2 regions of the Bacillus sp. JK106 genome follow, and region 2 is predicted to be linked to the other one. Evidence: a T-box and tRNA genes for the amino acid it is inferred to sense, from the RefSeq annotation. Region 2 holds a T-box; the other holds one or more tRNA genes.
What was found. A T-box is a leader RNA that pairs with one kind of tRNA and senses whether it is charged. The one in region 2 lies ahead of ACWJJS_RS13865 (valine--tRNA ligase), so its partner is inferred to be a tRNA-Val.
Positions count from the first base shown of each region.

Region 1: it has a tRNA-Val gene. The T-box ahead of ACWJJS_RS13865 (valine--tRNA ligase) is inferred to sense a tRNA for this amino acid. The anticodon was not compared.

Region 1 covers NZ_JBSJQC010000004.1:18,555-25,677, reverse strand. Annotated here, with positions in the region: gene ACWJJS_RS15470 (CdaR family protein) at 7-1,446, opposite strand; gene cdaA (diadenylate cyclase CdaA) at 1,439-2,260, opposite strand; gene rsiW (anti-sigma-W factor RsiW) at 2,427-3,053, opposite strand; gene sigW (RNA polymerase sigma factor SigW) at 3,067-3,630, opposite strand; tRNA gene ACWJJS_RS15450 (tRNA-Gln) at 3,862-3,933, opposite strand; tRNA gene ACWJJS_RS15445 (tRNA-Tyr) at 3,938-4,022, opposite strand; tRNA gene ACWJJS_RS15440 (tRNA-Thr) at 4,042-4,114, opposite strand; tRNA gene ACWJJS_RS15435 (tRNA-Val) at 4,120-4,195, opposite strand; tRNA gene ACWJJS_RS15430 (tRNA-Glu) at 4,199-4,270, opposite strand; gene ACWJJS_RS15425 (DUF523 domain-containing protein) at 4,452-4,904, shown strand; gene ACWJJS_RS15420 (GNAT family N-acetyltransferase) at 4,923-5,399, shown strand; gene murQ (N-acetylmuramic acid 6-phosphate etherase) at 5,499-6,428, shown strand; gene ACWJJS_RS15410 (PTS transporter subunit EIIC) at 6,557-7,123, shown strand, end outside.
Region 2 covers NZ_JBSJQC010000003.1:674,607-681,729, forward strand. Annotated here, with positions in the region: gene ACWJJS_RS13860 (bifunctional folylpolyglutamate synthase/dihydrofolate synthase) at 1-242, opposite strand, end outside; gene ACWJJS_RS13865 (valine--tRNA ligase) at 301-2,943, opposite strand; T-box leader at 3,002-3,223, opposite strand; gene ACWJJS_RS13870 (hypothetical protein) at 3,396-3,587, shown strand; gene ysxE (spore coat protein YsxE) at 3,602-4,624, opposite strand; gene ACWJJS_RS13880 (LysM peptidoglycan-binding domain-containing protein) at 4,658-6,523, opposite strand; gene hemL (glutamate-1-semialdehyde 2,1-aminomutase) at 6,656-7,123, opposite strand, start outside.

The DNA of each region.
Region 1 (7,123 bases), on a different contig from region 2:
CCTTTTTCATTCTGTTGAAGAAGAATCAGCGCTTGATCCGTCTTCATCCTGGTCTTGATTTTGATCCTGGTTTTGACTTTTATTCTGATCGCTGTCAGTGTCGTCTTCCCGGTTCTTGCTCTTGTCTTTGTCTGCGTCTCCGCTTGTGCCGTTATTATTGCCGGAATCAGCGGAGCCGCCGTCATTTTTATTTGAACTTGTGTTTTTCTTAGAAGTCAGCTTGATCTTAACCGTGTCTTTTGACAGGGACCATGTGACGTTTTGCGGGCCGTTTACTTCAAGCTTTACAGAGTGCTCTCCGTCATCCAAGTCCGAGACATTGGCATACAGTTCAATGTCCGACTTTTTCAGCGCCTTAATGTTGGCGGGAGAGCCTTTGGCCGTAATATTTATCGCCTGCGATTCAGGGTCGAGAAACTCAATCTGCTGTGAGCCTCCCAGTCCGACCGTCTTGATTGCGACATTGTCAAAATCCTTTTTGTCTTCACTGTCCACTTTAACATGAAGCGTGATTTTTTCCGGTGATACCTTAGTGACACCCTTAGGAAGCGGGATATCGGCATTGATATCGGTATCTTTATCAATTTTGCCTAAATCAAGAGATACGCCGTCAATAAATTCCAGTGAATCCAGCACATCCTGCGGGCCGTAAACCGTCACCTCACTCGGATTCGAGTCAATGCTCGCAACACTCACCCCGTCCGGAAGACTTCCCTTTCTTTCGATTTTGAAAGGAAGCTTTTTGCTCGGACTGGCTACGGGAACCGTCACTTTAATGACTGACGGTTCAACATCAACAGGAAGTGCGTTGCCGTCTTTGTCATAGACGGTCACCTTCACTTCCTTTTCAATGGTCTCATTTGCATTTTCAAGGTTCACGGATGCTTTGACAAGTGAAATGTTATCAATCACATTTTTCGAACCTGTAATCTGCACGTTTTTCGGGCTGATAATCGGCTGCTGAGGGGTATATCCCTTTTTCATTTTGCTTTTATTGTAGTATTCAACTTCCACGGGAAAACTCTCAGCCGTTTTTTCCTGAATCGTAACCGTCGTGACTGATGGGTTAATGGAGATCGTCAGTCCGTCCGATACGTTTTTCGCCTTCAATTCGACCTTATGAGTCCCGGTCTTCAGCTTATTCATATCGGCGTATATCTCAAAATTCTTCGTCTGTCTCGCCTTTTTCACCGCGCTTGTCGAGCCTTTAATCGTGACATTTACCGTCTGGGGCACGCCGGTGACGACATAGTTCGCTTCATCGTAGTATGCTTTTACAGGAATATCAGTAAGCGTAGCCTCGTCAGTCGTTGATGTCGGAAAAAAGGATTCCCCCGGCTTTTTCGGAGTCGGCGCCTGGTTGTTGTTAACCGCAACGTAAAGCAGCAGCGCCAAGAGCAATGCAATGATCTTTACAGCCCAGCGGTTGTTTAAGAATTTATCCATTTTTCTTGCCCCTCCAGTACCAGCGGTTAGAAGAAGTATCTCTGGCGTTCTTCTTAAACTCGGCTTCAAGCATTTCTTTCAGTTCTTCTTCCGTCAATTCTCTGTGAAGGTCTCCGTTTTTGGCCACACTGATGGCGCCCGTCTCTTCAGATACAATAATGGTTAAGCTGTCCGTCACTTCACTGATGCCGACAGCCGCTCTGTGACGTGTCCCCAGCTCCTTTGAAATAAACGGGCTTTCAGAAAGCGGCAGATAACAGGCTGCCGCCGCAATCTCGTTATTTTTCATAATGACCGCTCCATCATGCAGCGGTGTATTCGGGATGAAGATATTAATCAAAAGCTCCGAGCTGACCTGCGCATTAAGCGGGATGCCCGTCTCAATATAATCGCCCATTCCCGTATCGCGCTCAATGGCGATGAGTGCGCCGATGCGGCGTTTCGCCATGTAGCTGATCGATTTTGTAATCGCTTCAATTGTCTTATGCTGCGCTTCTTCCACGGGGGTTCCGCTCCTGGAAAAGAACCGGCCCCGTCCGAGCTGTTCAAGCGCCCGTCTCAGCTCAGGCTGGAATATAATGATGATCGCTAAAAATCCCCATGTTATCGCTTGGTCCATCAGCCACTGAAGCGTGCTGAGTCCCAAATATGAACTGGCCATCCGGACCAATACGATGACGACGATTCCTTTTAAAAGCTGAACCGCCTTCGTCCCGCGTATGACCATGATTAATTTATATATCACATACCAAACAAGGAGAATATCAACGGCATTGCCGAGGTATTGCAAAAATGGGATGTCCTCAAAAGCCATTTCCTCGTCCTCCAAGAATTCAGTCATTTCGTTTTTTCCGTTATGAATTGTGCTGCATGAGCAATATGTACATCATATAGCGTGCTCATTATACCACATTTTGATTTCTCAAGTGAAATGGGCCGGCACGGCGATGCACAAAAAAAGAGTAAAGCGATTATACGCTTTACTCATCTTCATTCGGGTCCAAAGCGCTTACGACGCCCTGGCCCGCCGATTTCAGTTCGTACCAGACCCAGTCAAACAATTGGTTAATCTCTTCAATCTGCCCGGTGACTTGTCCGGCTGAGGCCATGTATTTTTCTCCGTTGACGACGGTCACATTGCCGTCGACTTTTCCTTCAATGAACAGCTTGCCGTTTTTTACTGTGACATCGCCCTTTACGGTCTCGCCTTCAGGGACGGTGACCGTGTGATTCTGCACGACAAGGTTCGGCTGTTTGGACACACTGAAATTGTGGTCATTATGCCAGCTGTTGAAAAAACCGCCGCCCATTAAAATCACAAAAACCGCTGCGGCTGCAATCATCGGATGAGTTTTGATCCATCGTTTTACAGAAGCGCGTTTTTTCTCTTTTGGAAGATTCGCCATAACTTTGGCAGTAAAATCAGCAGGGGCCGTGACATGCGATGTGCTTCGGACGAGTGCTACGGATTTCTCCATTTCATGAAAATGCCGTTTGCAATTCCCGCATGACTGCAAATGTTGTTTTAATACGTTTTCATCTTCAGGAAGGATATCTCCATCAAGATGCTTATGCATAAGCTGCACAATCTGTTCAGGACAGCTCATTTCATCACCCCACTTAAAGATCCCTCAATTGTTTTCTAAGAGCCTCTCTGCCTCTGTGTATCCTTGTCTTGACGGTGCCGACAGGGATATTCAGAATCTCCCCGATTTCAATTAAAGAGAGTTCGTCAATATACTTTAATACAATAACTGTTCTGTACTTGTCCGGCAGCTTTAAAATCTTTTTCTGAATTGTGTCCGACAGCTCCAATGACAATACGGCGTCTTCAGGGAGAACCCCGTCCGCGGCGATCTGCGAATACATCGTCAGCCCTTCTGCTCCCGCTACTTCTGCGTCCAGATAGTAATCAGGCTTTTTCTTGCGGATGCGGTCAATGGTCAGGTTGGTCGCAATTCTGTAAAGCCACGTTGAAAACTTTCTGTTGATATCGAAACTGTCGATATTGACATACGCTCTGATAAAAGCTTCCTGCGCAATATCTTCCGCTTCGTGAACATTGCCGAGCATGCGGTAGCAAAGCTGGTAAATCTTATCTTTATAAAGGTCAACGATTTCTGCAAACGCATTTTGATCGCCTTTTTTGACTTGCTTGATTCTTTTTTTAATCAGGTTTTCCATGTTTTATCTTACCTCTGCCCTTCACCGGTCTGTATCTATACGTTGATTGTTTTAAAAGGTTTCATTTTTTTTATTACATTTATTTTACCAAATTTCAGGCAGGGTGTAGATGGAAAATACAGAATATACTGCCTTAACAGCAGCTTAAAAATAGTATATCTGATGAACAATCAAAAATCGAAACAAACTGCTGATAAAAAAAAGACACCTTTATGCAAAAGGTGTCTGAGACTGGGCTAGCTGGATTCGAACCAACGCATGACGGAGTCAAAGTCCGTTGCCTTACCGCTTGGCTATAGCCCAAAGATGGTGGAGGGGGGCAGATTCGAACTGCCGAACCCTGAGGGAGCGGATTTACAGTCCGCCGCGTTTAGCCACTTCGCTACCCCTCCGTATTTTTTTGGAAAACAGTGCCGGCCAGAGGACTTGAACCCCCAACCTACTGATTACAAGTCAGTTGCTCTACCAATTGAGCTAGGCCGGCAAATATGGTGGAGGATGACGGGCTCGAACCGCCGACCCTCTGCTTGTAAGGCAGATGCTCTCCCAGCTGAGCTAATCCTCCATATGACCCGTACGGGATTCGAACCCGTGTTACCGCCGTGAAAGGGCGGTGTCTTAACCGCTTGACCAACGGGCCGTTGTGTCCGCGTCGAGCTGACAAAAGTTATTATATACAGGTTGTACCCTATTTGTAAAGAGAAAAATTATTTTTTTTATTTTCAAACTTTTTTACTCGTTTTTTAACAAGAAAAACTCATCCCTCCTCTCTTATTTCATTTATGATGAAAGTATCAAAATATTGAAGGGAATGGACACAGATGATCTTAGTCAGCTCTTGTCTCGGCGGTATCGAATGCAGATATAACGGCTCTCACGCCGCTTCGGAAAAAATCCGCAGACTCGTAGAAGAAAAGAAAGCTGTTATGGTCTGCCCCGAACTTTTGGGCGGCTTCACCACTCCCCGCGAACCGGCGGAAATCATCGGCGGCACGGGTGAAGACGTGCTGAACGGAACGGCAAGAATCGTAACGGCATCAGGCGAAGACGTTACAGCTTTATATATGGACGGCGCGGAAAAAACGTTAGCATACGCAAAAGAAATAGGCGCCGCAACGGTCATCCTTAAAGAAAACAGTCCGTCCTGCGGCAGCAGCTTTATCTATGACGGCACTTTCTCAGGAAAAAAAATACTCGGAGACGGCATCACTTCCGCTCTTTTAAAACGGGCAGGCTGCCGTGTTCTATCAGAAGATGAATTGGATCAATTATAAAAAAGGAGAGTAGATATCATGGATGTAGCCCTGTCCTTTTATAAACCGGAGCATGCAGACGGGCTGAACGGGTTTGTGCTGAGTGAAGAAGATAAAAAGTTCACAGCTCTGCCGATAGATGTCCTGCCGCAGGCGCTTGTCATCCGGGATCGCTACCCGACAGTCATTTTAAAAGAAGACCGCCCCGTCGGTTTTTTTATTTTACATACCTCAAAAGAAACCATTGCCCCGTATTCGAACAATGTGTCTGCCATTTTGCTGAGTGCGCTGTCATTACATGCGCCGCATCAGGGAAAAGGTTATGCCAAACAAGCGATGCTGCAGCTCCCCGCTTTTGTCGCAAATTACTTTCCTTGGTGTGATGAAATCGTGCTTGCTGTAAACCATCGCAATCAACGTGCAAAGAACCTGTACCGGTCTTCCGGTTTTATTGACAAAGGGCGGCGCAGGATCGGCCCGATCGGTGAACAGCACATTCTGCATCATTTTTTGTGAAAGCGCTTGATTATTCATCTCAACCCTGCCGATTTTTCTTGAAACATCTATTCAGATGCCCATATACTTCAAGTATTAACGACTTGGGAGGGTACAATCATGACAGACCGGCTTAACATTCACAGATTGACCACAGAAACCAGAAACCCGCAGACCGCTTCAATCCATCAGGCAGACACGATGGAAATTCTCCGCATCATTAACGAAGAGGATTTCAAAGTGGCTGAAGCCGTTCAGCAGGTGCTGCCCGATATTCAGATTGCCGTTCAATTCGCCCATCAGTCCTTACGGCGAAACGGCAGGCTGATTTATGCGGGAGCGGGCACAAGCGGCAGACTCGGTGTACTGGATGCGGTTGAATGCCCGCCTACATACAGCGTAAGTCCCGACACCGTCATCGGTCTGATGGCCGGAGGGGCAGACGCCTTTTTGCAAGCGGCTGAAGGTATAGAAGACAGCGAGGAAACCGGCGCTCTCGATCTCAAAACGATCGGGCTTACCGCAGAAGACACCGTGATCGCCATCGCGGCAAGCGGGCGCACGCCGTATGCGGCCGGTGCACTGAAATATGCAAAAACAATCGGCGCCAAAACCGTCGCGCTCACATGCAATAAGAACTCATTGATCAGCACCTTTGCCGATCACAGCATTGAAGTCATTGTCGGCCCCGAAGTGATTACAGGGTCAACACGAATGAAAGCCGCGACGGCACATAAAATGATTCTGAACATGATTTCCACGGCCGTGATGATTAAAAGCGGCAAAGTGTACGAAAATTTAATGGTGGACGTTCATGTCAGCAACGAAAAATTGAAAGAACGCGCAATCGGCATTATCCAAAGCATCACTGGCGTTCCGTACGACAAGGCAAAAGAAACGCTTGAGGCCGCAGGCAGCCATGTCAAAACGGCAATCGTCATGCTGAAGACGAATTCGGACGAAACACACGCGAAGGCACTGCTCAAAGAATCAGAAGGATTCATTGATAAAGCCATTGAACAGCACGTTTCAAGAGAAAAAGAACGCTGATCGTTCTTTGGTGAAAAATAATGTGCTTTTACGAGCCCGCGCCGTTTTCATGTTCGGCGCAGGCGCTTTTAGGACGCGTTTCAGGCATAGCTCCCCGGGAAAAATCGTACGGAAAAAGGAGGATCTCCATGAGCAAAGAGGCATTTTATCAGTCACTGGCCAAAGATATCCTGGACAATTGCGGCGGTTCATCGAATATTTCAGGCTTTACCCACTGTATGACACGCCTGAGGATTACACCTTTAGATCGGGATAAAATGGATATTGAGGCGCTGAAACGGCTTGACGGGGTAATAGGCGTCGTCGAAGCTGAAACACTGCAGATCATTCTCGGCACGGGTGTCGTCAATCATGTCGCCGACGCTTTCGCAAAACTTATGCCATCCGGAAAAAACATTGATTTAAAAGAAGCCGCCTCACGGAAAAAAGCCGATCTCAACAGAAAAAACACCACACCCATCAAATTGTTTCTGAGAAAAATATCAAGCATCTTCATTCCCCTTATTCCCGCACTCATTGCATCAGGTTTAATCACCGGTATTACGAAAGCCGTCATTCAGGCCGGCTGGCTCCCGAAAGAATCTCAAATCGCACTTATTTTAACGGTTATCGGTTCAGGCTTGTTCGCTTACCTCGGCGTCCTTGTCGGCATCAATGCGGCGAAGGAATTCGGCGGGACACCCGCGATGGGCGGC
Region 2 (7,123 bases):
AACGTAATCATGTAAGGCGATGTGAACGTGCCGACCGTATAACCGGCTTCTTGAAGCACGGAACGGATAAAAGAGACGGTTGATCCTTTGCCGTTTGTGCCCGCCACATGAATGGCGCGGATGTTCTTTTCCGGGTGTTCCAGTTTTTCCATCAGCTTTTCCATACGGAGAAGGCCCGGCTTAACGCCGAACTTGAGTCTGCCGTGAATCCAGCTGATCGCTTCTTTGTACGTATTAAACAATGAAATCCCCTCTTTTATACGACAAGGCGGTTTCTTAGGAAACCGCCCCGCTGTTTTATCAGCCTTTCAGCTCTGCAATCCGCTGCCGGACAGCTTCGCGTTTTGCCGTGTAGTCTTTCTCTTTTCCGCGTTCTTCTTCAATGACATGCTCAGGAGCTTTTTTAATGAATCCTTCGTTGCCGAGTTTTTTCTGAACGCGTTCGACTTCTTTTGTCAGCTTGTCGAATTCTTTTTGCAGACGGGCGATCTCCTCATCAATGTTAATCAGCCCTTCAAGCGGCAGAATGACTTCCGCTCCGGTGACGACCGCTGTCATCGCCTTGTCTGCCGCAGTGATATCCGTCCCGATTTTCAGCGTGCTCGGATTCGTGAAGCGTTCAACGTAAGAACGGTTCTTCTCAAGGCGGCCGGCAATGTCTTCGGTAGATGTTTTAATGTAAAGTTCAACCTGCTTGCTCATCGGCGTGTTGACTTCGCTCCGGATATTGCGGACAGAACGGATTAATTCTACGAGCAGTTTCATATCCGCCGCTGCCTCTTTATCCGTATGTTCCGGCACCGGAACCGGCCAAGAGCTGATCGTGATTGACTCGCCTTCATGAGGAAGGTGCTGCCAGATTTCTTCCGTTAAAAATGGCATAAACGGGTGAAGAAGACGCATCGTCTGGTCAAGCACGTATGCCAGAACAGACCGGGTTGTTTTCTTCGCCGCTTCATCTTCCCCGTACAGCGGAAGCTTCGCCATTTCGATATACCAGTCGCACACATCGTCCCAGATAAAGTTGTACAGGTGGCGTCCGACTTCACCGAATTCATAACGATCCGCAAGCTGTGTTACGTCTTCTATCGTTTCATTCAGTCTTGTCAGGATCCACTTATCAGCAACTGTTTTTTCACCGGACAGATCAAGCTCGTCATACGTCATGCCGTCCATGTTCATTAATGCAAAACGGGAGGCGTTCCAAATTTTATTTGCGAAATTCCATGTGGATTCCACTTTTTCATAGCTGAAACGGAGATCCTGTCCCGGTGAACTTCCGGTTGCCAGGAAATAGCGCAGGGAATCCGCTCCGTACTTGTCGATGACATCCATCGGGTCCACGCCGTTCCCAAGGGATTTACTCATTTTTCTGCCCTGCTCGTCACGGATTAAGCCGTGAATCAGCACGTCTTTGAACGGACGCTCGCCGGTAAACTCAAGACCTTGGAAAATCATCCGGGATACCCAGAAGAAAATGATGTCATATCCCGTTACAAGAACATCGGTTGAGTAATACCGCTTAAAGTCTTCAGCGTTTTCATCAGGCCAGCCCATTGTAGAAAACGGCCAAAGCGCGGAGCTGAACCATGTATCAAGCACGTCTGAATCCTGTTCCCAATTTTCGCTGTCCTCAGGCGCCTCAAGGCCGACGTACACTTCTTTTGTTTCTTTATGATACCAAGCCGGGATGCGGTGGCCCCACCACAGCTGACGGGAAATACACCAATCACGGATGTTTTCCATCCAGTGCAGGTACGTTTTCTCGAACCGGTCAGGAACGAAGTGAACCTTCTCTTCTTTTGCCTGAAGGTCAACCGCAGCATCAGCCAGCGGCTGCATTTTGACAAACCATTGTGTGGACAGGTACGGCTCAACAACGGCGCCGCTTCTCTCACTGTGGCCGACAGAATGCATATGGTCTTCGATTTTAAAGAGAACGCCGGATTCCTGAAGATCTTTGACGAGTTTTTTGCGGCATTCAAACCGGTCCATGCCGTTATATTGCAGCGCTTTTTCATTCATTGTTCCGTCTTCATTCATGACGAGAATCCGCTCTAAATTGTGGCGGTTTCCGAGTTCAAAGTCATTCGGGTCATGGGCAGGCGTAATTTTAACGGCGCCTGATCCGAATTCCATATCAACATAATCATCGCCGACAATCGGAATTTCGCGGTTTGTAATCGGCAGAATCACCGTTTTGCCGATTAAGTGCTTGTAGCGCTCATCTTCAGGATGAACCGCGACAGCCGTGTCGCCAAGCATCGTTTCCGGACGGGTGGTCGCGATTTCAATTGAGCCTGAGCCGTCTGCTAACGGGTAGCGCAAATGATAAAACGCGCCCTGTACGTCTTTGTAAATCACTTCAATATCGGATAAAGCCGTTTTTGTGGCAGGGTCCCAGTTGATGATATATTCGCCTCTGTAAATCAAGCCTTTTTCGTACAACTTGACGAATACTTCACGCACGGCTTTGTTCAGCCCTTCATCAAGAGTGAAACGTTCGCGTGAATAATCGAGTCCGAGTCCCATCTTGGCCCATTGGCTGCGGATGAAATCAGCATACTCTTCTTTCCACTTCCACGTTTCTTCTAAAAACTTTTCACGGCCGAGGTCATAACGGCTTGTGCCCTGTTCGCGGAGTTTCGCTTCGACTTTTGCCTGAGTGGCGATGCCGGCGTGATCCATGCCCGGAAGCCAGAGCACGTCATAGCCCTGCATGCGTTTCATACGTGTAACGATATCTTGCAGCGTCGTATCCCACGCATGTCCGAGGTGCAGCCTGCCCGTCACGTTCGGCGGCGGAATGACGACAGAATACGGCTGTTTCGTTTGATCGCCGCCCGCTTCAAAATATTTTCCTTTCAGCCAAAAATCATAGCGGCCTTTTTCAATCGCAGACGGATCATATTTTGTCGGCATTGTTTGTTCGTTTGTATCCATGATAACCCTCCAGCATGTTTAGAAATGGCTGAGCAACTAAAAAAGAGCCTTCATCCTGATAAAGGACGAAAAGCTCTTTCGCGGTACCACCTTTTTTCATGAACAGATTTGTTCATGCACTTAAACGGATAACGGGTGCGGCCCGAATTTCTCTACTGTATGTTCAAGAAATTATGCTCCCGGGCGACCTTCCAATGAGACGGCATAAGAAGCCTTTCAGCACAGTAGCTTCTCTCTCTTCATGCGTCTTTCTTGTACTCTTCCCGTTCAAAGCAGGTGTATTTATATCAGCTCATGATCTTATTTATTATGTTCTTTATTATAGTAAAAGTGTTTTTGATTCGTCAATCATCTTTTCCAAAAACCGCTGCCGTCATACATAAATGGGCATGCACCCCGCTCTTCCCCTTACATACGATACATAGAAAGGCGAATGTGAGGAGGAATTGCCCGTGAGAAAAAAATTCAATTCTTATTCGCTCCCCCAGTGGGCCAGACAGGTCCGCCTTGTATCCGTGCAAGTCATTATCCCGATTACGATCTTTCAGGGGATCAGGACGATTTTCTTTCCGACGACTTTTGATGTCCTGCTGCTTGCCATCCTGCTGTTTTTAGCGTGCGCCCTGCATTTGGAATGGATATAAAAAAACGAGTCCCGTTATGAAGAGGACTCGTTTTCCGCTTTTATTTTTTTCTCCCGCTCAATCTGATGAACCTTCATGAGAAAAGGTTCAACATTTTTCATCTGCCAAAACGCTCTTAATAATTGCGTGCACTCTTCTTTTTCAGAGCCCCTTTGGCCGGTCTGATACCGTTTCAGCACTTTGTACATGGCGGACGGATAAGCCATATAGCTGAGAAACAGGCTGATTTCCGCTTCACGGAGCGGGAATGATTTGTGATACGTATAAAACCAGTCCAGGCATTCCGGACATGCTTTCGGATAGCTTCTGAACATTCTGGAGTAAAAGCCGAGCAGGTCATTTTGCGGAGGACCCAGCGCAGCTTTCTCGAAATTCGTGAAAAAGCCCGATCCCGCATCATTATACAGAAAGTGGCGGCTCGATAAACTGCCGTGGTTGATCACCGCTCTCGTCTTGTCATGATCCTTTGCCGCGTCAAACCATTCTTCCAGACGTTCGAGAGCAAAATTGACGGCGGAAACCGTTTCTGTAAGATACGTAACAGCCTGCAGTTCAAAAGGTGAAAGGTACCACTCTTTTTCCGCCCGGTCGGCGAATTGTTCATAGACAAGTTTATCATTTTCCCAATCTCTTTTCGTTGCTTCATAAAAGCGGCTGATATCTTCAGTCCGGATTTGGATGTCCCGCACAGTCGCAGAATGGAGCTTCGCGACCTCTTTAAAAAGGTAAACATGTTTTTGGTCCCGTTCTTCTTCCTGATCGTACTGAAGCCAAGGCATTAAATAATAAGAATTCTCCGTCTGTCTTCCCGCAAAAAAATCGCCGGCATACGTGCGGCAGATCGGCACAAATGATCGGTAGCCTTTCTCCTCAATCTCAATCATAAGATCCGTAAATTCACTGCTGCGGGCCGGCTTGAGCTGTTTCAAAGCAAAAATGCCGTAGTTTGAGTAGACCTTCCAAACATGCGGGCTGACAGGCTCAATGTACTCAGCCGTCAGCCCGTATTCCTGAAGCACTGATTGGACTGCTTCCATTCCATTCACCACATTTTTACGGCCTCTTTGTGCTTACACATGGCTGTTATTATATTCAGGTATATACAGAAGCTGACCTTCCTCAAGCTCGTCATCAAACGATAAAGCATTCGTTCGGATGAGCTGCTGGGATGTAATGTCATATCGTTCACACACCCGGTCGATTGTATCTTGCTGCTGCACGATACAAATTTTCATTCTTGAAAACTTTTCTTCTTCCCTTGTAAATAATTTTGTCAAGTAATGAGAGTTGTCATTTTCCTTCTGCTCGGTTCCCGGTGCCGCTTCTTCATTCTTTCTTTCAGGCTTAAGCGGCTCAGGCTGTTCCGCTTGCGCCGGCTCCTCCGGCGGCAGTTTGGAAAACTGAAAAGACAAATCGAGAGGCTTCCCGGTTTCCTCCTCCGGCGGCGCCATCTTCCTTACCTCAATTTCAAACCCTTCTTCATCATGAGCCTCTTCTTCAAGCAGCTTAGGAGCGCTGTAAAACTCCTCTTCCTGCCGTTCCGGAACGAACTCACGATAAACGGGCGCCTGCTCTTCTTGAAAAACCGCAGGCTCATCTTCGTCTTCTGCCGCCTTATGATCGCTCTGACGGAGAAGCGGCTCGGCCTCTGGCTGTTCTTCTTTTTGAAGGAAGGGCTGTTCCGCAATTTTTGTTTTTTCTGCATGCGGAGTCAGAGTGAATGCAGGGAAAACCGGTTCGATATCATCTTTTGGCTCTTCCTGCGCTTCTGCTGAATCATCCTCAAATACGGGTTCATTCCTCACGGCTGACATGATTGCAGGCTCCTCAGCTTCTTCCGGCTCTTCTTCGTGCTGGAAGGAAACGGGAGGAGGAGGCTCAGTAAAGGAAACAGGTTTCGGCACCTCTTCTTGCTCCCTCATAATCGGGGCTGCTTCCTGCTCTTCTTCCTGCTCCCTCAGAATCGGGACTGCTTCCTGCTCTTCTTCCCGCTCCCTCATAATCGGGGCTGCTTCCTGCTCTTCTTCCTGCTCCCTCAGAATCGGAGCTGCTTCCTGCTCTTCTTCCTGCTCCCTCAGAATCGGGGCTGCTTCCTGCTCTTCTTCTTCCCGCTCCCTCAGAATCGGAGCTGCTTCCTGCTCTTCTTCCTGCTCCCTCAGAATCGGGGCTGCTTCCTGCTCTTCTTCCTGCTCCCTCAGAATCGGGGCTGCTTCCTGCTCTTCTTCTTCCCGCTCCCTCAGAATCGGGGCTGCTTCCTGCTCTTCTTCCTGCTCCCTCAGAATCGGAGCTGCTTCCTGTTCTTCTTCCTCCTGCCTGAGTGAAGACGGGATTTCTTCCTCGTTTTTCTCTGTTTCTTGTGCTGCTTCTTCTGATACAGTCAAAGGTATTTCAGGCTCATGGCGTATCATTAATTCTGGTTCATTTTCGTCCTCTGAATGATGTCCGGCAAGATTGATCATTTCTTCTCTGGCAAATTCAGGCGCCACGTACAAAGGGATCTCCGGCTCTTTTGGCTCGGATTCCTCAAGCAGCCCTTCAATTGCCAAATCAGCTTGAATGGTTAAGATCCTTGAATCCGTCAGCTGATAATCAAAGGCATCAATAAATACGAAAACATCATTGAGGTGGCTCACTTTATTTTTCGGAATCGTAATGTCCACCGGGAAACAATGAATGAGCTCGGCCGTGCCATCCTCCCTTGCCCTCACTTCCTCTACATGCCTCAGCTCACTATTAAGCTTTTCAAAATGACTGCTGTGATCTATGTTGTACTCGCCAGTAAGTTCTAATGACCCTTTAATTGAGACATAATCATTTACTTCCTGCACCCTGATGTCAGGGTCTAATGAAATCGAAAGTAATTCAGAAACTTCCTGTCCTTTTTGGAAACAGATTGATTCTTCAACAGAAAATTGCAATCGGTGATTATGCGGCAAGTTCATATCCTCCTTTCATCTAATCCATACAATTAGATGTCACTAAAGGTGTATGCCGCAATCCGGGAAAATATGATAATGGAGGCATTGAAAAAAGCCGATACAAGTCTTGCTTGCATCGGCTTTTCGGTATCAGCGGCTGATCGCCTGGAACACTTTCTCAGCGGCTTGAATGGTATTTTCAATATCCTCCATTGTATGCGCAGTGGAGAGAAACAATCCTTCAAATTGAGACGGCGGCAGAAATACGCCTGCGTCGGCCATCCCTTTATAATACTTGGCGAACAGCTTTAAATCAGAAGATTTGGCTGCTTCATAGTTAATGACAGGCTCATTGGTGAAAAAGAAGCCGATCATTGACCCTGCCCGGTTAAACGTGTGCGGAATGCCATGTGCTGCAGCTGCTTTTGAAATGCCTTCTTCAAGCATATCGCCTTTTTTCACAAATTCTTGGTAAGATTCAGGTGTGAGCTGCTGTAACGTCTCAAGTCCCGCTGTCATGGCAAGCGGATTTCCTGACAATGTTCCCGCCTGGTAGATCGGACCGCTCGGCGCGATTCGTTCCATGATTTCGGCTTTGCCGCCATACGCACCGACAGG